Regions from separate parts of the Serratia fonticola genome, predicted to be linked through region 2. Evidence: predicted binding sites of a transcription regulator. Region 2 holds the regulator's gene; each other region holds the start of a gene.
What was found. Region 2 encodes PurR, which represses purine synthesis genes. Its sites were predicted from a motif close to CANGCAAACGTTTGCNTG; they were not measured.
Positions count from the first base shown of each region.

Region 1 (8,055 bases), 2.4 Mb from region 2:
GGGTCAGTTGCTTACCGTCTGGCAGCATAGCGAGCAGCACGCCAGAATAGGCTTTTTGGCCTGCCACGGTGATCACGGTATCCAGTTGGCGCATTGGCGTGCCGTTAATTTCAACCGCTTTATTGGTAATGACCTGCAGGTTGGCATCGCGGGAGTGTTGCTGCTCTTCCATGTGCTTGGCCAGGGTGTCCAGATCGCCCGCAGCCTTGTCGGCAACGATCACGATCACCGCACGCTGGTTGGTGCTGTCGGCATAGATGTGCACGTTAGTTGGCTGGTTGGTCAGCTTATCGCTCTGATCGGCCAAACCGTTTGGCAGGGTAAAGGTCAGCTTGCCATCCAATAAACTCACCTGTTGCCCGGTTGGGACGCTGGCTGCTGCGCTGCCTGCGGGGGCATTAGTGTCTTTGGTGGCGCTATCACAGGCCGCCAGGCCAAGCACTAACAGGCCGATACCCATCAATTTTGTTACTTTACGCATCTGGTGTTCCTTATTCCTTTGCAGATAGAGTTGGTTGACCGTATGGCTAGATGTCACAGGTTTTTTTTAAGTAATAGACGATACTCGTCTACTTCGCCTTTCTTTTCTAGAGTGAAAATCTGATATTCGTGGCTAATGAGCATTATTAGCATGGCGCGGAACTGGTTGCGGGTTTTTACCCACAGCTGTTGATAGCCTTGCGAACGCGCCCAACGCTCCTGCTCCGCCAGCATGGCTTGGGCGACCCCTTTGCGGCGAAAGGCAGGTAAAACTGCCCCCAGCCAGCTGTAGAACTCCCCAGGCGTGGTTTGATAGCCGAGTTTAAAACCGGCTGCCTGGCCATCAATTTCGGCAATCAAGCCGTGAGAGGGGTTATCCCCGATGCGTTGCTGCAAATCGCTCAGGCTGTGCAGGCTGCCAAATTCTGGAATGCAGAGGTAAAGAGAGTGGATCTCTTCAAGTGTAGCTTGGCGAGTGGTTAAGCGCATGGGCAGCCTCCGTAAAATCAAGCTGCCCATAATAACCGAGAAGCAGGGTTAACTCAGTTGAAACCGGTTGGCGGGTTGGCGTTCTGCCAAGCGTTTGAGCAGCATATTGAGCAGTACCCCGTACATCGGCAGGAAGAACACCAGGCAGATCAGCACTTTGAAGCTGTAATCCACCAGCGCGATTTCCACCCAGTTAGCGGCCATAAAGGGATCGCTGCTTTTGTAGAAGGCGATAAAGAAGAAGGCCAGGGTATCGCTGATATTGCCCAGGAACATGGCCGCGGCGGGGGCAACCCACCAGGCGCTGCGTTGGCGTAGGCGGTTGAACACCTGCACGTCCAGGATCTGGCCCAGTACGTAGGCCATAAAGCTGGCGGCGGCGATACGCGCCACAAACAGGTTGAAGCTGGTCAAGGCGGCAAAACCCTGCCACTCGCCCTGGAAAGTGACGGTGGAGATCACATAGGAGATAAACAGCGCCGGGACCATCACGGCAAGGATAATCCTGCGTGCCAGCGGGGCACCGAAGATCCGCACGGTCAGGTCAGTGGCCAGGAAGATAAACGGAAAAGTGAAGGCACCCCAGGTGGTGTGAAAGCCGAAAATGCTGATCGGCAACTGCACCAGGTAGTTGCTGGAAGTTATGATGGCGATGTGGAATAGCGATAGCCAAACCAACGCGATTAAGCGTTGTCGATCGGTAAACGAATACATAATGTAGCCTTTTTGAGTGTGGGGTGAGGGAACCCATTGTTAACTGCGCGGCGACATGGTACGCGTTTGGGCATTCAATGCAATGGTTAAATTTAACGCAAACGTTAACGTATCTTGCGCAGAAAAACTACCGGCGTAAACTAGCGGGTAATCAGATCCGGCGAGGGTTCGCCGATCGTTTTAGATCGAGAGAGATGTATGACTGACATTTTTGCCCAGGCAGACCAGACGCTAGACGCTCTGGGGCTGCGCTGTCCGGAACCGGTCATGATGGTGCGCAAAACCGTGCGCCATATGGATAACGGTAAAACCTTGCTGATTATCGCCGACGATCCGGCCACCACCCGTGACATCCCGGGCTTTTGCCGCTTTATGGAACATACGCTGGTGGCCCAGGAAACCGAGCAGGCCCCGTATCGCTATCTGCTGCGCAAAGGGCTCGAGAGTTAATCAACAAGCGGTTGCTTAACGTTTCTGCAGTATCTGCCGTGCGTCCTGTGCGCTCGCGTGTAACGCCAACCCACTAAAATCCTCTGGGCGATAATAATGCACCGGGGCTGGCAAGTTGTGCATGGAATCCCCTGGCCAGAGTTGCAGCTCCGCCAGTTTCGCCAGCGTTAATCCTTCAATCTGTAGCGGCAACGTCAGGCGTTGTGGAGCGGCATACTCGAAGGGGGGCTGATTGGGCAGGCGATTGCTGCTGGTGGTGTAATCCCGTTTTAAGACTAAAAATTTCTCCGGTACTCGGCGGTGGCTGTCCCACCAGTCGCCGTCAATGCCGTCAAACTGCCGCTGGGTTTCGGTGATCGAAACGGCGCCAAGCTGGTGCAATGCCTCGGGTAGCAGTGTCTCCATTGCGCTGTTGTAACTGGCAACGGATACCGCGCGCCCTTGCAAGATAGCGTCGATCGCCAACCTTGCCCCTAGCAGGTTGGAGTACAAATCCTCTGGCGTAAAGGCCGAAATCTCTTCAGGAAATCCGGGCACCGATTGGTAGCCATACCACTGCGCCACTTCATGCCATGCCGCCATCTGGAAAGCGAGTTCTCCGGCCAGATAAGCCGCTAACGTATAGCGTTGGGCAGCCTCTTGCGGTGGGGTGAAGGCGTTCAGCTGTATACGACGCTTTGCCAATTCCGGGCCAAGATCGAGTGTCCATTGCTGGCCCAGCTTAGGCAACAGCTGGCTGAACAGGAACAGGGTATTGTCGGCGGTATCGCGAACGTGAGCGATGTCGATAAATCCCCCACGATAGGTGTAGACCAATCCCAATTGTTCACTGCCCAAGCCCATCAAGTTGCCGACGGCATTGAAAGCGCTGTCATTATAGTGATGTGCGCCAAGGCGATCGGCGTCTACGACGTTACCCAATTGATAAAACGGCACCGGGATGCCTAACGCCTGTACTTTGAGGTTATAGCCAAAGGCGCAGCAAGGGCGCAAACCATCCGGTGGCGAGAGTGGCTTGGTCACCGGCCAGGCAAGAGGACTCTGGCGGGTTGGTTGCGAGGCGATCAGCGTTTCCAGAGCCTTGGCCGGCAGTATGGGGCTAAGCAGCAGCAAAAATATCAGCGCAACAAAACGCATTAAAAAGCTTCTCCTACCTGAAAATAAAACCCGCTACTTTCACGCCCGACCCCAAAATCGAGCCGTACGTTCATCCGCGGTTTGAATTCAAAACGGTAGCCAGCCCCCACCGTCGGCAACCAAGGCTCTTGGCCTAGATCACGGCTTTTGCGGCTTAGGGTTCCGGCTCCTGCCCAAAGAACATAACCGTGCCGCCAGTTCAATTTGCGGCGATATTCAACTTGGCCGCTGAACGTATTCCTGTCGCGATAACGTCCTTGGTAATAGCCTCGCATCCGTTTGTCGTCACCCAGTTCAGATAATCTGTCCCAGGGGACATCGCCAGTGGTCAGACGGCTGTAGACATCAAGTGCCAATACGCTCTTCTCACTCAGACTGTAATAGGCGTTGTATTGGCCTTCAAGGGTATTAAAGCGGCTATCGCCGCCCAATTCTGGTGCGAAATAGGTGTCGCTCAGGCTGAGAAACTGGCCACGGCTGGCATTAGAAACGAAATCACGCGTATCGTAGCTTAACGAGCCACTGATCCCTGAACTGATCGATGAGGTGCCCGCTGCTTGAGCTTTGAACAGGCTGCTCTCTCCCCCATCGGGATCGCTGGCGTGCGTTGAAGAAAAATCCCAGCCAACTCCCGCGTAGGTGGCATTGGCAATACGATACAGCAGCTCTGGCGCTATCTGGAAAGATTGCTGGGTATATTTCTCCTTATTGCCGTCGTGACGCCCGGCTTGATAACCGGTGCCCCAGAAATAGGTGGGCATATTATTCAGGGAGCCGCTGGCAAAGAAGCGCCATTGGTCGTTAGCGAAAAAGCTGTAGTTTTCAAAGCCAACGCCGAAGGCACCGGTACTGCTGAAAAAGCCCTTTAGCGCCAGCGTTGAATTTTGGCTGACGCTATCAAGGCTGTCTGGCCGGTACATGCCCACGACAGCGGTGCCGATGCCAAGACCGAGTTCTGGGGTATAAAACGGGCCGGGCAACACACCCCAATCGATGGTTTTACTGCTGTCGAAATGATTGTCTGAACCCAGAGGGGCTAGCATCCCATCAACTTGCTGACGTGACAGCAAAGCGGCATGGGCGCAGGACAGCATAGCGAGCAGGGGCAGCGTCAGGTAGCGGAGCGGTATCGCCATCAGAAGCGATATTCACCTGAGACCATAAAGCTGTTGCGTTGGCTAAAGCCAAATTCGGTCAACAGGTTGAAATGCTGCGTGATCTCATATTGTGCACCCAGCAGCACATTCCAAGGTGATTGCAGATGCTGCTTCACGTCGAAACGGCCTTCTCCTTTCTGATTGGCGATGGCGATCAGGGGCTGAAGCGCTGCGGGCATCTGCAAATCAGACAGGCTGCCTCTGAACTCCTGCTGCACATCCTGGTACATGCTGCCGACCCACAGGTTCAGATTGCTTTGGCCTTGGATACCGGGCACCTGGAAGCGGTAGCCGACACGGGGTGTCACCGTCAGCGCGGAAATTTGGCCGTCAAGGATATTGAAGCTGGTACGGGTATAGTTGGTATCGAGCGTGGTGAACCAGTTCTCATAGCCCCCGGCTAGCGTGACGCCTGCACCGTAAGTGGTGCCTTTAAAATCGAGCTTGAAGTCCAGATCGCGCAGTTGCCCGCTTTGGTTCAGGCTGTGCACGGCAGAAGCGATGATACGATCCAGTCCTTTGTATTTACTGGGATCGGCGTCCACGGAGACCTGAGACAACGAACTGCCTTTGGTATGGCCAACAATGCCGTAAACGTTGAGGAACGGGAGCAGCCAGGTGTCCAGACGCATGGTTTCCGTTTTGCTCTGTTCGCGGGTTTTGCCAACGCCGATGTTGAACAAATCCGACGGAATGGCGAGCGAACCCAGGCCTAGTCCGGAAAAATTGATACTCTCGACATCGATATTCTGCCGTATGTTCATGTAGTTGACGCCAATACCGAACGGCTCTGGCAGCTCATAGCCGCGGGCTCGAGCCTCATCCCCCCAAATTGGCAACATACGATGTTCTGGCTGGGGCACTGTCGTTGGTGCGTTATGTTGGGCGGTTGGCATCGCCGCACCTTGGGTGAAGGGTGGGCGTTTTGCTTCATCAATGAGCTGTGCGGTAGCGGCGGCATCAGGCTGTTGCGCCAGAGCCAGGGAAGGAATGAAGGTAACGACGATCAGATTCAGGATGTTATAAGAATGCAGTGGTTTCATTAACTCGACCATTACCCTGATAAATTCATAGAATTTATAGGTATGTAGTGTAAAGGTGCTTGGAGAATATATTAAAGTCCTGTGGCTTATAGGGGCATTAAGTGCGTCTTGGTCGTGCTATTTTTCAGGTAAGAACGTCAGGGCACAGTGGGTTGCGCCCTGACGATAGAATGGTCTTACTGACGTTTTTTCAACAGCCGTAAGGCGTTGGCGGTCACCAGCGCGGTTGCCCCAGAGTCTGCCAATACGGCCAACCACAGGCCGGTCATCCCCAGCAGGGTGGTGACCAGGAAAATCGCTTTCAGCCCAAGCGCAATGGTAATGTTCTGGCGAATATTGGCGTGTGTGGCGCGGGAGATGCGGATCATTTCGGCAACGCCGGTCAACCGGTTGTGCGTCAGTGCGGCATCAGCCGTTTCTAACGCCACGTCGGTGCCGCTCCCCATCGCAATGCCAATGCTGGCGGCCTTCATCGCCGGGGCATCGTTGATACCGTCACCGATCATGGCGGTAGGTTGCAACTTGCTCAGCTCAGTTACCGCGTTCACTTTGTCTTCCGGCATTAACCCGGCGCGGTAATCGATCCCCAATTCATTGGCAATGGCTGCCGCTGCGCGTGGGTTATCACCCGTGAGCATCACGCCACGAACGCCTAACTGGGCCAACTCGGCAATCGCCTGCTTAGCGTCGCTACGCAAGGTGTCACGCAACGCCAGCAAACCGATAGGCTGCCCGTCCTCTAACACCACCACTGCGGTTTTACCCGCCGTTTCCAGCGTCTCTACCTGGCTGCGCCATTCGCTGCTCAACTGGCTTTCCGTCAACTTGCCCGGAGTGCTGATCAGTATAGTTTTACCGTCAACCTTCCCTTCAACCCCAATACCCGCCAGCGCACGGCGGCCTTCGGCCAGTGGCAATGCGGCGCCGTTTTCCGCTGCGCGGTTGACGATCGCCTGTGCCAATGGGTGGTGTGAACCCGCTTCGACAGCCGCTGCGATGGCCAGCAGTTGCTGCTCGCTGAGGCCGGCTGCCGGCAGCACGTCGGTCACCGTCGGTTTGCCTTCGGTCAGCGTACCGGTTTTGTCGAACGCGATGGTCTGCACCTGACCCAACTGCTCCAATGCCGCCCCGCCTTTAATCAGCGCACCTCGGCGTGTGGCCGCCGCAAGGCCAGAGGTAATGGCCGCTGGCGTAGAGATCACCAAGGCACACGGACAACCGATCAGCAGCAAGGTCAGACCCCGGTAGATCCACATCTCCCAAGCTTCGGCAAACAGCAGCGGTGGCACCAGGATCACCGCCACGGCCAGCAGCATGATCGCCGGGGTGTAGTAACGGCTGAAGCGATCGAGGAAGCGTTCAATCGGTGCCCGACGCTCTTCGGCCTCTTCAATCAGCTGCAGGATACGGTCAATGGCATTTTTGCCCGGCTCGGAAGTGACCTTCATCTGCGCGGCCTGATCGACGGACAGGCTGCCAGCGGCCACTTTCTGACCCTGTTGGCGCTCTACCGGCACGGATTCACCGGTTAAAGCGCTCTCGTCAAAGCTGGCGAACGGGTTTAGCAATTCGGCATCGGCAGGCAAGCGGCCACCGGGCGCGATCTCTATCACGTCACCGGGGCGCAGGCTGGCCACCGGCACGCGTTTACGTACGCTGCCCTGGATAAGCAGAGCATCTTCCGGCACCAACTCCATCAATGCCTTCACGCCACGGCGTGCACGATTGGCCGCGTAGGATTCCAGCAGTTCCCCCACCATAAACAACAGCAGTACCATGGCCGCTTCGGCGGTGGCACCGATAAACAGCGCACCGATGGCGGCAACGCTCATCAGGGTTTCTATGGCGAACGGAGTGCCTGACCGAATCAGCCGCAAGGCTTTGCTGGCAATCGGCACCAGGCCGACCAAGGTGGTGGCGATGAAGGCAATTTCGCCCAGCCGTGGGTTGAAGAAGTCGAGAACCCAACTGAGTACCATCAGCGCGGAGAGCAGTATCAGAGGGCCGTATTCACCAAACCGGGAGGTTTTTGGTTCATCGCCTTGTGCCGCCGGGGTAGTTCCCAACAGGGTAAAGCCAGCCTGTTTTACCGCGTCCTGGATCCGCATGCTGACGTCGGATTGGGCATCCACCACCAGTTTTTCCGTGGCAAACAGCACGCGAGCGCTGTCGACGCCGGGGATCGACGTCACGGCATTTTCGATTTTCTTGGCACAGCTCGGGCAATCCATGCCGGTGACTTTCCAACTGAAACGCTGGCTGCCGGAAGGGGGAACGGCAGCCAGCCTGTCGCTTTCCTCATCCGGGTCGTCGGGGCCATCGCTACTGCAACAACTGGTGCCGTGCTCATGGGCCGCTTGATGGTCATGGGCAGCAGTTGCTCCAACCGGGGTTTTTTCAGTGCTACAACCATGCTGGGTTTTGGCGTGGTCATGACTACAGCCACAGCCGTGATCGTGATTATGTTCTTGATGCTGATGCTCTTGGTGATTATGTGGTTTATGAGTCTGCATAGCGCCCCCTTCAGGCAATCCAATATCATCTCAACCAGCACTCTACACCTTGGAGCTGACTCCAGAGTCAAG
Region 1 covers NZ_CP011254.1:2,134,090-2,142,144, forward strand. Annotated here, with positions in the region: gene WN53_RS09450 (DcrB family lipoprotein) at 1-481, opposite strand, end outside; gene WN53_RS09455 (GNAT family N-acetyltransferase) at 535-969, opposite strand; gene WN53_RS09460 (7-cyano-7-deazaguanine/7-aminomethyl-7-deazaguanine transporter) at 1,018-1,683, opposite strand; gene tusA (sulfurtransferase TusA) at 1,882-2,133, shown strand; gene WN53_RS09470 (DUF4056 domain-containing protein) at 2,149-3,270, opposite strand; gene WN53_RS09475 (BamA/TamA family outer membrane protein) at 3,270-4,406, opposite strand; gene WN53_RS09480 (hypothetical protein) at 4,406-5,323, opposite strand; gene WN53_RS09485 (zinc/cadmium/mercury/lead-transporting ATPase) at 5,647-7,983, opposite strand.
Region 1: the regulator PurR is predicted to act here: its motif matches at 1,778-1,795, upstream of WN53_RS09460 (7-cyano-7-deazaguanine/7-aminomethyl-7-deazaguanine transporter).

Region 2 (8,055 bases):
GCGGCCACGGCGGAAACGCTGTATTCGCTGTGGTTGGGCGCATCGTTGCGGGCTAAAATCCGCCACTCGGTCGCCCCACTGACCTGTGCGCTGGAAAGTATCGAATTGCTGTTGCGCCCAGCGCAGCCATAAACTCCCTTTTTTACCCGAAAGACATTGTAGCGATATTGTTTATCATCACTAGTCGACTGGTCTAATACTATAGGATGCACTATGAAGATTGAAAAATTGTTCTCTCCGCTCAAAGTTGGCCACACCACCCTCCCCAACCGTGTGTTCATGGCTCCGCTGACTCGTCTGCGCAGCATCGAGCCAGGTGACATCCCAACGCCGTTGATGGCGGAATATTATGCACAGCGTGCCAGCGCTGGCCTGCTGATCACCGAAGCCACCCAGATTTCTTTCCAGGCGAAAGGTTATGCCGGAGCTCCCGGTCTGCATACCCCAGAACAAATCGCCGCGTGGAAAAAAATCACCCAGGCGGTACATGACAAACAGGGCCATATTGCCGTGCAGCTGTGGCACGTAGGGCGTATCTCCCACTCAAGCTTGCAGCCGGGCCAGCAGGCTCCGGTCGCGCCTTCAGCGATCAATGCCGAAACCCGCACCACGGTGCGTGATGAAACCGGTGCCTGGGTTCGTGTGCCAACCTCAACCCCACGTGCGTTGGAAACCAACGAAATCCCGGGGATCGTCAACGATTTCCGCCAGGCTGCTGCCAACTCGCGTGAGGCCGGTTTTGACTATATTGAACTGCACGCCGCGCACGGTTACCTGCTGCACCAGTTTATGTCTCCGGCGTCCAACCAACGTACCGACCAATACGGTGGCAGCATTGAAAACCGTACCCGTCTGACGCTGGAAGTGGTCGATGCCAGCATTGCCGAAATCGGTGCCGATCGCGTTGGTATCCGTATCTCACCGTTGGGCCCGTTCAATGGCTTGGACAACGGCGAAGATCAGGAAGAAGCGGCGCTGTATCTGATCGAAGAGCTGAATAAACGCGGTATCGCCTACCTGCATATTTCCGAGCCGGATTGGGCCGGTGGCAAGCCTTACTCAACCGCCTTCCGCGATGCAGTAAGAGCACACTTCCAAGGCGTGATTATTGGCGCGGGTGCCTATACGGCGGAGAAAGCGGAAGAGTTGATCGCCCAAGGCTTTATTGATGCCGTCGCCTTTGGTCGCAGCTATATCGCCAACCCAGATCTGGTGGAACGCTTTAAACAGCAGGCTCCACTCAACGAGCAGCGTGCCGATTTCTTCTACGGCGGCGGTGCCGAGGGTTATACAGATTACCCGACACTGTAAAGCTCAGCTAAATAGGTGCGCTTAATACCGCGACGCCTCAAGGCTGAGCCGGGTGGGAGCCATACAGGTTAGCCGACCGTTGAGCGCATGGATGCGCGATACGAGCCTCCATGGATGGATCCACGGCGTGTCGGCGTTCTGTATGGCTCCCGCCTGCTGCACTATTATCCGCAGCTATTTTTTGTTTGTGACAACGTAACCTACCCCATCACCAACCGCACGCGTTGAATTGCCTTATGCGACAAGGCTATACTGTCTGACGCTGTTCAAGTCACCTGCCGTCAGCCGCGGCATATCCAATCAGAGGAAATTATGCGCTTACTCCATACCATGCTCCGTGTCGGCGATCTGCAACGCTCCATCGACTTCTATACCAAGGTATTAGGCATGCGCTTACTGCGTACCAGCGAAAACACCGAGTACAAATACTCGTTGGCCTTCGTGGGTTATAGCGATGAAAGCGAAGGCTCGGTCATCGAGCTGACCTATAACTGGGGCGTAGACAGCTACGACATGGGCTCCGCATTTGGTCATCTGGCACTGGGCGTCGATGATGTAGCAGCCACCTGCGACAACATCCGTCAGGCCGGTGGCAAAGTCACCCGCGAAGCCGGCCCAGTCAAGGGCGGTACCACCGTGATTGCCTTCGTCGAAGATCCGGACGGTTACAAGATTGAACTGATCGAGAACAAGCACGCAGGTCACGGCCTCGGTAACTGAGGTTTCTCCAGGGCGCACCCTGCGCCCTGCTTTCTATCTCCGCTGCACCAAGACAAGAAATTTGTCATAATGCGCGCTGAATTCGCTAAAGATAAGAAACTGATGGCCGAAAAAAGTGATCTTAACGCCCTGAGTGGCCGTTTCCGTGGGTTTTATCCCGTTGTTATTGATGTGGAAACCGCTGGGTTTCATGCTCAGACCGATGCGCTGCTAGAGATTGCCGCCGTCACGCTGAAAATGGATGAAAATGGTTGGTTGCAGCAAGATGAAACACTGCATTTTCATGTAGAGCCGTTTGAAGGGGCGAACCTGCAACCGGAAGCGCTGGCCTTCAACGGTATCGATCCACATAACCCACTGCGTGGTGCAGTGAGTGAATATGATGCGCTGCATGCGATTTTCAAAGCCGTACGTAAAGGCCTTAAGGATCAGGGGTGTAACCGGGCAATCATCGTGGCGCATAATGCCAATTTTGATCACAGCTTCCTGATGGCTGCCGCCGAACGTGCCAGCCTGAAGCGCAACCCGTTCCATCCTTTCGCCACCTTTGATACCGCTGCGCTTAGCGGGCTGGTATTGGGGCAGACGGTGCTGGCTAAAGCCTGTATTGCCGCTGGCATGCCGTTTGACAGCAGCCAGGCGCACTCAGCCCTGTATGATACCCAGCAAACCGCCCAACTGTTCTGTGAACTGGTTAACCGCTGGAAACGTCTCGGTGGCTGGCCGATTGCCAACGTTGAATCGCAATAGCTTGCTGGCAAACTGACAGACATAAAAAAATCGGGCGGCACTGTTAAAGGTGCCGCCCGATTTTATTTGGTAAAAACCTGCGCCATTAAGGCTGCTGGTCTTCCTGATCTTTATACTTCTCGGCCGTTTCTTTGATCAACGGCTGCAGTTCACCGCGCTGGTACATCTCGATGATGATATCGCAGCCGCCAACCAGTTCACCATCGACCCACAGCTGCGGGAAGGTTGGCCAGTTTGCGTACTTTGGCAGCTCGGCGCGGATGTCCGGGTTTTGCAGAATATCAACATAGGCAAAACGTTCGCCACAGGCTGAAAGCGCCTGCACGGCCTGAGCAGAGAAACCGCAGCTTGGCAATTTCGGTGAGCCTTTCATATACAGCAGGATCGGGTTGGCAGAAATTTGCTGCTGAATTTTTTCAATCGTCGTCATTATTGCTTCCTCAAGCCACATCATGGCTACAACATGCATCACACTGGCTATTGTAGCGGCAGGACCGGTGCCAAGAAAACGCCATCTTTTGCAGGGACATTCTCTGATTGCCTTAGCAAAAGCGGCGGACACACCGAACCGGTTAAAACATGGCCCCAGAATAACATTTTTAATCGGGACGTTTCACTATTATATTTGCCCTGCCCAATGCCGGAGAGCAATAAGCCAACCACATGATCTCTGTCGCTTTTTTAGGCGCCAGGCGTTTGATTTTGCAACAAAAAAAATGCCATTAACGTTTTCTCACAATATGGATTAGTATTTATGAGATCCACGCTGTTTTATAGGGTGAATTTCGGGAATACTGTGACTCATTCGATTTCTGTTTCGGAGCCAAGGTTGGTAATGTCGATATGCGGTTAATTATTACACTTTTTGTGCTGCTATTTACGCAGCTCTTCTTCAATTTGGCGCACGCTGCGCCACAGGCACGTGTTTCTGCCGAGCAGCGCAAGAGTCACGTTAATGAAGCCCGGCCAGACGACCGCAAGAAAAAGAAAGCGGTGAAAGCCAATAAAAAAGTGAAGGCAGCCACCCCTCCGAAAACGCTAAAAACCAAACCAGCAACCTTAAAGACCGCCAAAAAAACCACCAGCGTTAAAACCAAAAGCCAGGCAACCAAAACGGCCAAGCTAAAAGTAACTCCGCCTAAAAAAGGCTATAAAAAAGGTTATGGTCGCCATCGTGAAGAAGGCAAAGCTACGGCAAAATTAGCTGGCCGCGAAAAGCCGTTAAAACTTTCCGCCGCTCACAAAAAACGTTATCAGCACGCCAAGCAGACCGCCATGGCCAAGCTGATGGGGCAAATGGGTAAACCCTACCGCTGGGGTGGGTCTTCACCTGGTACAGGCTTCGACTGCAGCGGGCTGATTTATTACGCGTACAAAGACGTGGTGAAAATCAAAATGCCGCGTACCGCCAACGAAATGTACCACCTGCGTGATGCAGCGCCGATCAAGCGTAATGAGCTGGAGAAAGGCGATCTGGTGTTCTTCCGCATCAACAACCGTGGCACCGCCGATCACGTTGGAGTCTATCTTGGTAACGGTAAGTTCATCCAGTCACCGCGCACCGGTGAAGAAATTCGCATCAGTCAGTTGGATAACGACTATTGGCAGAACCATTACATTGGTGCCCGCCGCGTAGTGACCCCTACCACCATCCGTTAACCTTTCACGGCTGAGCCAACTGCTCGGCCGTGCTCTCAATCTCCCGCTGCAACTTTAAACAATCAGTCACTTGGCACACTTTGGATGTTCTTTTCCCCCCGAAAGTTGTTAAGATTAATAACCATAACAAAAGTGGTGCAATTGCGTTTTTCCGCCCTCGGCCCCTTAGGCCTGCAGCGTCGGAGAGGCGTATTGTCTATAAAAGGAGAAAGCAATGTCGTTTGAATTACCTGCATTACCATATGAGAAAAACGCTCTCGAACCGCACATTTCCGCAGAAACGCTGGAATACCACTATGGCAAGCACCATAACACCTACGTGGTTAACCTGAACAATCTGGTGAAAGGCAGCGAGTTCGAAGGCAAATCCCTGGTCGAGATCGTCAAGACCTCCACCGGCGGCGTGTTCAATAACGCCGCTCAGGTCTGGAACCACACCTTCTATTGGCACTGCTTATCACCGCAAGGTGGTGGCGAGCCAACGGGCGCAGTGGCAGAGGCCATCAATAAGTCATTCGGCTCCTTCGCCGCCTTTAAAGAGCAATTCACCGATGCCGCCGTGAAAAACTTCGGCGCGGGCTGGACTTGGCTGGTGAAAAAAGCGGACGGTAGTCTGGCGATCGTCAGCACCTCAAATGCGGCAACCCCGCTGACCGGCGCAGACGTTCCGTTATTGACCGTTGACGTGTGGGAGCATGCTTACTACATCGACTACCGCAATGCGCGGCCAAAGTACCTGGAAAACTTCTGGGCGTTGGTGAACTGGGCGTTCGTGGCAGAAAACCTGGCTTAACGGCGGGTGACTAGCTAATAATAAGGCGCGGCATCAAGCTGCGCCTTTGTTTTTCTGCTGCGGATCAGTTCAATGCGGCAATAAAACTGAAAGCAATAATCATTGCCAAGGCACCCACGGTGGTGAGTAATGACATCTTCAAATCGGTATCCATATACAACTCCCTCTCAGATTGGCTTTTCAAGAGCATAAGCCACACAGTTTATACGTCAAATCATTTTCCCACAGTTCGTGATTAAAATCTTGTTATGCTTTCCCCGCTGATAATTACCGATTAGCTCTTCCACTTTTCTTCAATATGCGACAAAATCCGCAGTTCACAACTGCGTACCGATAAACTGCCCCTCCCTGTTCAAGCGATTTACGACTTCAGCACTAAAAACTCAGTTTTCGCTTATCTGGGAAAGGATCTACGTAGGCAAACGATTAACATCATACTTACATGCTGTAACATGTGGGTTTAGGAGTCATTTTTTACATGGCAACGATTAAAGATGTGGCCAAACGCGCTGGCGTTTCTACCACTACCGTATCGCACGTTATCAATAAAACGCGTTTCGTCGCCGAAGATACCAAAACGGCCGTTTGGGCCGCCATCAAAGAGCTGCACTATTCACCCAGCGCCGTCGCCCGCAGCCTCAAGGTCAATCACACCAAATCGATCGGTTTGCTCGCCACCTCGAGCGAGGCCCCCTATTTTGCCGAAGTGATCGAAGCGGTAGAAAACAGCTGCTACAGCAAAGGCTATACCCTGATCTTGTGTAACTCGCACAATAATCTGGATAAACAGCAAGCCTATCTAGCGATGCTGGCGCAAAAGCGCGTCGATGGCCTGCTGGTGATGTGCTCAGAATATCCAGATCAGCTACTGGGCATGCTGGAAGATTACCGTAATATTCCCATGGTAGTGATGGATTGGGGTACCGCACGCGGAGACTTCACCGATACCATTATCGACAATGCCTTCGAGGGCGGTTACCTGGCAGGCCGCTACCTGATCGAACGTGGCCACCGGGACATCGGTGCAATTCCTGGTCAACTGGCGCGTAATACCGGTGGAGGTCGCCACCAGGGCTTTCTGAAAGCCATGAAGGAAGCCAACATCGAAGTGCGCGAAGAATGGATCGTGCAGGGGGATTTCGAGCCTGAATCTGGCTACAAAGCCATGCATCAGATCCTGTCGCAAAAGCATCGTCCAACCGCCGTTTTCTGTGGCGGCGATATTATGGCCATGGGGGCGATCTGTGCCGCCGATGAGCTGGGGTTGCGTGTACCGCAGGATATCTCGGTTATTGGCTACGACAACGTGCGTAATGCCCGCTACTTCACCCCGGCGCTGACCACCATTCACCAGCCGAAAGAGCGACTGGGCGAAATGGCCTTTACCATGCTGTTGGATCGCATCATCAGCAAGCGTGAAGAATCGCAGGTGATTGAAGTGCATCCAAAACTCATCGAGCGCCGCTCAGTCGCCGATGGTCCTTTTGTCGATTACCGCCGCTAAATACTGTGCCTTAACCCCATATTTCTCCGTAGGGGCGCCGCATGCTGCGCCCGATTCCCCCCCGGGTCCTCTTCACTGAGCCATTCCTGATTGAGCGTTTCGCTATCGCCCAGATAGTCCAGCAGCCAGGCCATGGCCGGAGACTGGGCGTTTTGCTGCCAGGTCAGGCAGCAAGCGCTGGGCGGGAAAGGCTCATGCAGTGTCAACACCACCAGTTCGCCACTTTGCACCAACGGCAATACGCGATGTGCAGGCACCATGCCCACACACAGCCCGGCACGCAAACAATCTACCGCCGAAACCCAGTCCGGCACGGTCAGCCGCCGCTGGTTGTCCAGCGACCAGGTCACCCGCTTGGGTAAATTGCGCGAAGTATCTTCCAACAGCAACGAGGGATAGGGCCGTAGCTGATCGTCGCGCAGCTTTCCTTGCAAGGCGGCGAGCGGATGTTTAGCATGTACTACGCAGAGCCAATTCATAAAGCCCATATCGCGAAAGGCAAAACCGCCACCCACCGGCACCGCCCGCGTTGCACCAATGGCCATCTCCGCTCGGCCATCGACTAGCGCATCCCATACGCCGTTGAATACTTCCGGCTGCACTATCAGTTCCACGTCGGGGAAATGGCGATAAAAATCCAGCACCAGTTGGCGGCTGCGCTGAGGTTTGACGATCAGATCGACCGCAATCCGCAGTTGCCCGCGCCAACCGTTGGCCACCTGCTGGCACTGTCGTCGGGTATCGAGCATTTTTTTGATAACAACCCGCGCCTCCTTAACAAATAGCGCCCCCGCTGGCGTCAGTTCCACATCGCGGTGACGGCGTTCAAACAGCGGTACCGCCAGCCATTGCTCCAGTTGGCGTACCGTATAGCTCACCGCAGAAGGAACTCGGTGCAACTCCTGTGCCGCCGCGCTGAAACTGCCGGTCCGCGCTACCGCATCTACCACATCGAGTGAATATTCAGACCACATATGTTTGCCTTCAAATTTTTTAACAGCATCTTGCAAATATTACCGTTTCACAAGCAGAGATCCAGCCGTATACACTTGCCGGCGCTTCAAAACCTGCGACAACATAATTTTAACGAGAAATAGCAATGCGAAATTTTGGATTTATGTTCTACCTGGCCGGCCTGAGCATGTTGGGCTATCTGGCTACCGATATGTACCTGCCCGCCTTTGGGGCAATGCAGCAGGATCTGCAAATCTCCGCTGGGGCGATCAGCGCCAGCCTGAGTATCTTCCTGGCAGGCTTTGCCTTTGCCCAGTTGCTGTGGGGGCCGCTGTCCGACCGTATTGGCCGTAAGCCCGTGTTA
Region 2 covers NZ_CP011254.1:4,549,770-4,557,824, reverse strand. Annotated here, with positions in the region: gene WN53_RS20200 (TetR/AcrR family transcriptional regulator) at 1-132, shown strand, start outside; gene nemA (alkene reductase) at 214-1,311, shown strand; gene gloA (lactoylglutathione lyase) at 1,624-2,031, shown strand; gene rnt (ribonuclease T) at 2,101-2,781, shown strand; gene WN53_RS20180 (Grx4 family monothiol glutaredoxin) at 2,867-3,214, opposite strand; gene WN53_RS20175 (C40 family peptidase) at 3,625-4,440, shown strand; gene sodB (superoxide dismutase [Fe]) at 4,655-5,233, shown strand; gene cydH (cytochrome bd-I oxidase subunit CydH) at 5,298-5,387, opposite strand; gene purR (HTH-type transcriptional repressor PurR) at 5,712-6,737, shown strand; gene punR (DNA-binding transcriptional activator PunR) at 6,734-7,711, opposite strand; gene punC (purine nucleoside transporter PunC) at 7,837-8,055, shown strand, end outside.

Region 3 (8,055 bases), 1.3 Mb from region 2:
AAGACCCGGTATAGGTGCAAGCCTGCGCCGGGTTCCGCCGCCATTTTGTGGCTAAGTTGCGGCGGGAAACGAAGAGCATCGCTTTTGACGTCGTCAGGGCGATGCGTCTTACGGATTTATGAACCCAAAGTCAGTGATGGGACTCATGCAAAACCACCAAATTCCCCAAGCCACGTCGCCATTGAGCTCGTGGCTTTACTATCTGGAACGTCTGCATAGCCAGGCGATCGAACTCGGCCTGGAGCGTGTGCAACACGTTGCGGCGCACCTTGACCTTCTCACTCCTGCTCCTACGGTATTTACCGTTGCCGGTACTAACGGCAAAGGCACCACCTGCCGCACGTTAGAGGCCATTTTGCTGGCTGCCGGGCTGCGGGTAGGGGTTTACAGTTCACCGCATCTGGTGCGTTACACCGAACGGGTGCGCATACAGGGTGAAGAGCTGAGTGAGACTGAACACAGCCGCTCCTTTGCCGCGATTGAAGCTGGCCGGGGGGAAACCTCGCTGACCTATTTCGAATTTGGCACCCTTTCGGCGTTACAGCTGTTTAAGCAGGCCAGGCTCGACGTAGTGATCCTGGAAGTGGGCCTGGGGGGGCGTCTGGACGCGACCAATATCGTTGAGCCAAGCGTCGCCGTGGTGACCAGCATTGCCTTGGATCACACCGATTGGCTAGGCCACGATCGTGAAAGCATCGGCCGCGAGAAGGCGGGGATATTCCGTGGCGGCAAGCCTGCCGTAGTGGGTGAGCCGGATATGCCACATAGCATCCAGCAGGTAGCGGAAGATCTCAACGCTCAACTGTACCGCCGTGATGAAGCCTGGTCGTTCAGCGAACAGGGCGAACGCTGGCAATGGGAAGGGGGAGGTACACGCCTGACAGATCTCCCTATGCCTAACGTCCCCTTGGCGAACGCGGCGACGGCATTGGCTGCGCTGCACTATTCGGCGCTGGAAATTGACGAGAAGGCGATTTTTGCCGGTCTACAGCAGGCCGCTTTGCCAGGGCGTTTTCAGATCGTGCAGCAGAACCCGCAGTTGATCCTGGACGTTGCCCACAACCCTCATGCTGCGGCCTATCTGGCTGGGCGATTGGCGAAACTCCCCTGCAATGGCGGTGTGGTTCGCGCGGTGGTGGGGATGCTGTCGGACAAAGACATTGCCGGTACGTTGGCCTGCCTGAGCGAACAGGTGGACGAGTGGTACTGCGCGCCGCTGGAAGGCCCGCGCGGGGCCAGCGTTGAGCTGCTGGCACAGTATTTAACGGAACCACGCAAGTTTGCCGATGTCGAAACTGCCTGGCGTCAGGCTATGCAGGACGCGGATATTCAGGATATTGTGATCGTCTGTGGGTCTTTCCACACTGTTGCCCACGTGATGGCGGCGTTAGACGAGAGGCGGGGAGTGTGAGTGGCAAGTAAATTTCAGAATCGACTGGTTGGAACCGTGATTTTGGTTGCCCTGGGGGTGATTGTCCTGCCGGGGCTGCTTGACGGCAAAAAGAAGCATTATGAGGATGAGTTTGCGGCGATCCCGTTGGTGCCCAAACCGGGGGATGCTCATGAAATCGACGTGATCCCACCGGCCAATCAGGCGCTACCTTCGGTTCCACCGGAGGGGGCTGGTGCTTTGGTTGAGCAGCAGCAGGCCGCCGCCGAGGCTTCCGCCCAGCAGGCGGCTAATCAAACGACTCAACCGCAGCAGCCTGCGGTTGTTGCTCCGCCACCTATCGAAACCAAACCGGTTCAGCCAACCAAACCCAAGCCTGTGGAATCTAAACCGGTAGAAGTGAAGCCGGTGGAAGTGAAACCTAAGCCAGTGCCAACACCGCCAAAGGTAGAGCCAAAGCCGGAAGTGAAACCAGAGCCGAAGGCTGAAACCAAACCTGCGGTTGAAGAAAAGGCACCGGCTGGTCAAGCCTATGTGGTGCAGTTGGGGGCGTTGAAGAATGCTGCCAAGGTCAATGAGATCGTCGCTTCGCTGCGCCTGTCTGGGCACCGGGCTTATACCGTGCCATCCACGCCGGTGCAGGGTGAGATCACCCGCATCTACGTTGGCCCAGATGCCTCGAAGCAGAAGCTGCAGGCTTCGCTGGCGGAGCTGAATGGGATCAGTGGGTTGAGCGGGCAGGTGAAGGCGTATAGCGCGCGTTGATATACCCGTCGTCTTTCAAGCTGCAGCGTTGTTACCTGCACTATCTCACCCCAGTCACTTACTAAAGTAAGCTTCTGGGGATGAGATAGCTGGGCGCCTAGCTACAACTCGAAATCCATAGGGTATAAGCCAGTAGTTTTTCCTATGCCCTTGTAAAATATCAAGAGGGAACTGGAGTAGTGTCACAACCGCTAGCCGTGACTTGGACGATCCCCTCCCTGTTGGAGAAGGTACGGGAAAGTCGGAATTGTGTCACAACCGCTAGCCGTGACTTGGAAGATCCCCTCCCTGTTGGAGAAGGTACGGGAAAGTCGGAATTGTGTCACAACCGTTAACCGCGACTCGGACGATCCCCTCTCCCTGTGGGAGAGGGTTAGGGTGAGGGGCCACAGTGCTCAAGGAGGAGGATTGCTAAATCACCACTAAAATTGTGCCTTTCAGGGGCCGGATATCCTAAGTAGGCGCGGCGATTAGCAATTTTAATACCCGTCGTCTTTCAAGCTGCAGCGTTGTTACCTGCGCTATCTCACCCTAGTCACTTACTAAACGTAAGCTCCTGAGGATGAGATAGCTTGTCGCCTAGCTGCAGCTTGAAATCCATAGGGTAACATCGCCGTTTTTTATTTGTTACGTGGTGGGAAATCCGCTACGCAAACGTTTTCTTTTTCTGTTAGAATTCGCCGCGATTGGATGCAGGGGCGATTCATCATTGGAATAGTTCATGGTCTGGATTGATTACGTCATTATAGCGTTGATTGGATTTTCGGCTCTGGTGAGCCTGATCCGAGGTTTTGTTCGCGAAGCATTGTCACTTGTGACATGGGGATGTGCGTTCTTTGTTGCCAGCCATTTCTACCCATACCTTGCAGCCTACTTCACCCGTTTTGAAGATGAGCTGGTACGTAACGGCATTGCGATTGCCATTTTGTTTATCGCAACGCTGATTGTGGGCGCTATCGTTAACTATGTGATTGGGTCATTGGTAGAGAAAACCGGGTTATCGGGCACCGATCGGGTGCTGGGCGTGTGTTTCGGCGCACTGCGCGGCGTGTTGATCGTAGCGGCGATACTGTTCTTCCTGGATACCTTTACCACCCTGTCGCAAAGTGCGGACTGGAAACAGTCACAGCTGATCCCCCAGTTCAGTTACATCATCAGATGGTTCTTTGACTATCTGCAAAGCACGTCGAGTTTCTTACCAACCCAATTACCGGGGCGGTAGCGGCTTAGAGGAAAAGACAACATGTGCGGTATTGTCGGTATCGCCGGTTTTATGCCGGTAAACCAGTCGATTTATGATGCATTGATGGTGCTCCAGCATCGTGGACAGGATGCCGCTGGCATCGTCACTATTGATGCCCATAATGGGTTCCGCCTGCGCAAGGCAAATGGTCTGGTGAAAGATGTATTTGAAGCCCGCCATATGCTGCGCCTGCAGGGCAACATGGGCATTGGCCATGTGCGTTACCCAACGGCTGGCAGCTCCAGCGCTTCAGAAGCTCAACCTTTCTATGTCAACTCGCCGTTCGGCATTACGCTGGCACACAACGGCAACCTGACCAACGCCCACGAACTGCGCCAACAGCTGTTTGAGCGTGGCCGCCGTCATGTCAACACCACTTCCGATTCCGAGATCCTGCTGAACGTGCTGGCTACCGAGCTAGACCGATTCCCGCATTATCCACTGGAGTCCGACAACATTTTTACCGCCGTTGCCGCGATGCATCAGCAACTGCGTGGCGCTTATGCCTGCGTAGCCATGATTATCGGCCACGGTCTGGTGGCGTTCCGCGATCCTAACGGCATTCGCCCGCTGGTGATTGGCAAACGTGAGCTGGAAGATGGCCGCTGTGAGTACATGGTGGCTTCTGAGAGTGTGGCGTTGGATACCTTGGGCTTCGACTTCCTGCGCGATGTGGCACCGGGCGAAGCGGTGTACATCACCGAAAAAGGCCAGCTGTTCACTCGCCAGTGTGCGGAGAACCCAAAAACCAATCCATGCCTGTTCGAGTATGTCTATTTTGCCCGTCCTGACTCCTTTATGGACAAGATCTCCGTCTACAGCGCCCGCGTGCGTATGGGGCAGAAATTGGGTGAGAAGATTGCGCGCGAATGGGAAGATCTGGATATCGACGTGGTGATCCCGATCCCGGAAACCTCTTGCGATATCGCGCTGGAGATTGCCCGTATTCTGGATAAGCCGTATCGCCAGGGCTTCGTCAAGAATCGCTATGTTGGCCGCACCTTCATCATGCCGGGTCAGCAGGCTCGCCGTAAGTCGGTACGCCGCAAGCTGAACGCCAATCGTGCCGAATTCCGCGATAAGAACGTGCTGCTGGTTGATGACTCCATCGTCCGCGGTACCACTTCTGAGCAGATCGTAGAGATGGCGCGTGACGCCGGGGCCAAACGGGTTTATCTGGCTTCTGCCGCCCCGGAGATCCGCTTCCCTAACGTGTACGGTATCGATATGCCGAGCGCAACGGAGCTGATTGCCCATGGGCGTGAAGTGGACGAAATCCGCCAGATTATTGGTGCCGATGGCCTGATTTTCCAGGATCTGGACGACCTGATCGCCGCAGTACGCGAAGAGAACCCGGATATCGCCCAGTTCGAATGCTCGGTGTTTAACGGCATTTACGTGACCAAAGACGTTGACCAGAGCTATCTGGAATATCTGGAAACGCTGCGTAATGATGATGCCAAAGCGTTGCGCGGCCAGACGGAAGCAGAAAATCTGGAAATGCATAACGAGGGCTAACGCGCCCGCGTAGCTCACCAAAACGGTGCACCGTAGCGTTGGTTACGGTGCATTGTCTTATTCCCACCTCGAATCTACGAAGGTTGCTGCCAAACCTACCCCTCTTCGGCTATCCTTACGGCATATTTCCCGACAAAGGCCAGCTTGATGAAAAGACTCATTATCGGTATTTCCGGCGCCAGCGGCGCTATCTACGGCGTGCGCTTATTGCAGGTGCTGCGTGGTGTAGAAGAGGTGGAAACCCACTTGGTAATGAGCAACGCGGCACGCCAGACGCTGGCGTTGGAAACCTCTCTGAGCCTGCGTGACGTGCAGGTCTTGGCCGATGTAGTGCATGATGCGCGTGATATTGCCGCCAGTATTTCCTCCGGATCGTTCAAAACCATGGGGATGGTGATTTTGCCATGCTCAATCAAAACGTTATCTGGCATCGTCAACAGTTACAGCGATGGGCTGCTGACTCGTGCCGCCGATGTGGTGCTCAAAGAGCGTCGGCCACTGGTGCTCTGCGTGCGTGAAACGCCGTTGCACCTGGGCCATCTGCGGCTGATGACCCAGGCAGCGGAGATGGGGGCGGTGATTATGCCGCCGGTACCGGCCTTCTATCATCGTCCGCAAACCGTTGATGATATTATCGATCAGACCGTTAATCGGGTTATCGACCAGTTTGATATCGAACTGCCGCAAGATCTCTTCACGCGTTGGCAAGGCGTTAATTAACTAATTCACCCTCAAATTTATACATTTGTGCAACATCGCACTGATTTAGTGCGATTGATGCATCATAATGATCCTGCTTCCCCATGCACTCTGTTTCAGTAACTTGTAGGTTAACCATGGCGAAGCCCGAGTTTGCCGTTCATTTTGTCGTTCATTGTCTCTGGGAAGAGGTTTGAACAGAGCGTGGCCGTTCCCCGCGCTCGCTAATGACAAAGTGGCATGATTACTGCAGATCCTGTGTGTGATGAAAGTAATGCCCGTAGTGGCATCGGCAAAAATATCCATTTGAGGGTAATTATGAAAAAGCTTGTTAAAGTTCTCCCTTTAGTTTTGGCTTTGAGCGCGGTTAGCAGTGCATTCGCCGCATTACCTTCCACGCTGAAAATCGGTACCGACCCTACCTATGCGCCGTTTGAGTCGAAAAATGCGCAGGGCCAACTGGTTGGCTTCGATATCGATCTGGCCACCGAGCTGTGCAAACGCATAAACACCAAGTGTATCTTTGTGGAAAGCGATTTTGATGCGCTGATCCCCTCCCTGAAAGCGAAGAAAATCGACGCTATCATCTCTTCTCTGTCCATTACCGAAAAACGCCAGCAGGAAATTGCCTTTACCGACAAGCTGTTTGCGGCCAACTCACGCCTGATCGCACCAAAAGGCTCCAAGATCCTGCCAACCGTCGATGCGCTGAAGGGCAAAAGCATCGGCGTATTGCAGGGTACTACCCAGGAAGCCTTCGCTAATGCCAATTGGCAGCCAAAAGGCGTGACCGTGGTGCCTTACCAGAATCAGGATCTGGTGTATGCGGATTTGGCTTCTGGGCGTATTGACGCAGCGTTTCAAGATGAAGTCGCCGCGAGCGAAGGCTTCCTGAAACAGCCTCCAGGCAAAGAGTACGAGTTTGCCGGTGAGTCGGTGAAGGACGATAAATTCTTTGGTGTCGGCACCGGTATGGGCCTGCGCAAGGATGAAACCGAGCTGAAAGCGGCGCTGGACAAAGCCTTTGCCGAAATGCGCAAAGACGGCACCTACGATAAGTTCGCGAAAAAATACTTCGACTTTGACGTTTACGGCGGCTAATTCCTGTCGGGTACTCTCTATGACAACAGGCCCGGTTTTCCGGGCCTGTTCTGGCTGGAGTGTCATGACGTGCTCAATGACGACAGGGTGACGTAAATGCTACAAGGTTACTCCCAACTGATATTTGAGGGGGCTCTGGTGACGCTGGAGCTGGCCCTCAGCTCCGTATTGCTGGCGGTGGTGATTGGTTTGATCGGCGCTGGCGGTAAACTTTCGCAAAACCCTGTTATTTCCACGATCTTTGGTGCCTATACCACCTTGATCCGTGGCGTGCCGGACCTGGTGTTGATGTTGTTGATCTTCTACGGTCTGCAAATTGCCCTCAACAGCGTGACGGAGTTTATTGGCTTCTCACAGATTAATATCGATCCGCTGGGGGCGGGCATCATTACCCTGGGCTTTATTTACGGAGCCTATTTTACTGAAACCTTCCGGGGAGCCTACCTGGCGGTGCCTCGTGGTCAGATCGAGGCGGCTACCGCCTTCGGTTTTTCCAACGCGCAGATTTTCCGCCGCATTCTGTTTCCGGCCATGATGCGCTTCGCGTTACCTGGCATCGGCAACAACTGGCAGGTGATCCTCAAGGCGACGGCCTTGGTCTCCATTCTTGGACTCAACGATCTGGTAAAGGCCACGCAGCTGGCAGGAAAGGGCACCTATCAGCCTTTCTTCTATGCCATTGTCGCAGGCTTGGTGTATCTGTTGTTCACCACGATTTCCAACGGCGTATTGCTGTGGCTTGAGCGGCGTTATTCACTGGGCGTCAAAAGGGCCGAACTATGATCGATATCCTGCATCAGTATTGGCAGCAACTGCTGTGGACCGATGGCTATCGCTATACCGGTGTGGCGGTGACGCTGTGGCTGCTGATCTCCTCGGTGGTCATGGGCGGGCTGTTGGCCATCCCGATGGCGGTAGCTCGGGTTTCTTCCACCCGTTGGGTACGCTACCCGGTGTGGCTGTATACCTATGTTTTCCGCGGTACGCCGCTGTACGTACAACTGTTGGTGTTTTATTCCGGTATGTACAGCCTGGAAATCGTGCGGGGTACGGAGCTGCTCAATGCGTTTTTCCGCAGCGGATTAAACTGCACCATTTTGGCGCTAACGCTGAATACCTGTGCCTATACCACGGAGATTTTCGCCGGGGCCATTCGTTCGGTGCCGCATGGGGAAATTGAAGCGGCCAGGGCCTATGGGTTTTCCAGCTTTAAACTGTATCGCTGCATTATTTTGCCTTCGGCGCTGCGCTCGGCATTACCGGCGTACAGCAATGAAGTTATTCTGATGCTGCATTCGACCGCACTGGCCTTTACCGCCACGGTGCCGGACCTGTTGAA
Region 3 covers NZ_CP011254.1:5,827,101-5,835,155, reverse strand. Annotated here, with positions in the region: gene folC (bifunctional tetrahydrofolate synthase/dihydrofolate synthase) at 146-1,411, shown strand; gene dedD (cell division protein DedD) at 1,412-2,155, shown strand; gene cvpA (colicin V production protein) at 2,877-3,377, shown strand; gene purF (amidophosphoribosyltransferase) at 3,399-4,916, shown strand; gene WN53_RS25875 (UbiX family flavin prenyltransferase) at 5,064-5,636, shown strand; gene hisJ (histidine ABC transporter substrate-binding protein HisJ) at 5,934-6,716, shown strand; gene WN53_RS25865 (histidine ABC transporter permease HisQ) at 6,813-7,499, shown strand; gene WN53_RS25860 (ABC transporter permease) at 7,496-8,055, shown strand, end outside.
Region 3: the regulator PurR is predicted to act here: its motif matches at 2,803-2,820, upstream of cvpA (colicin V production protein).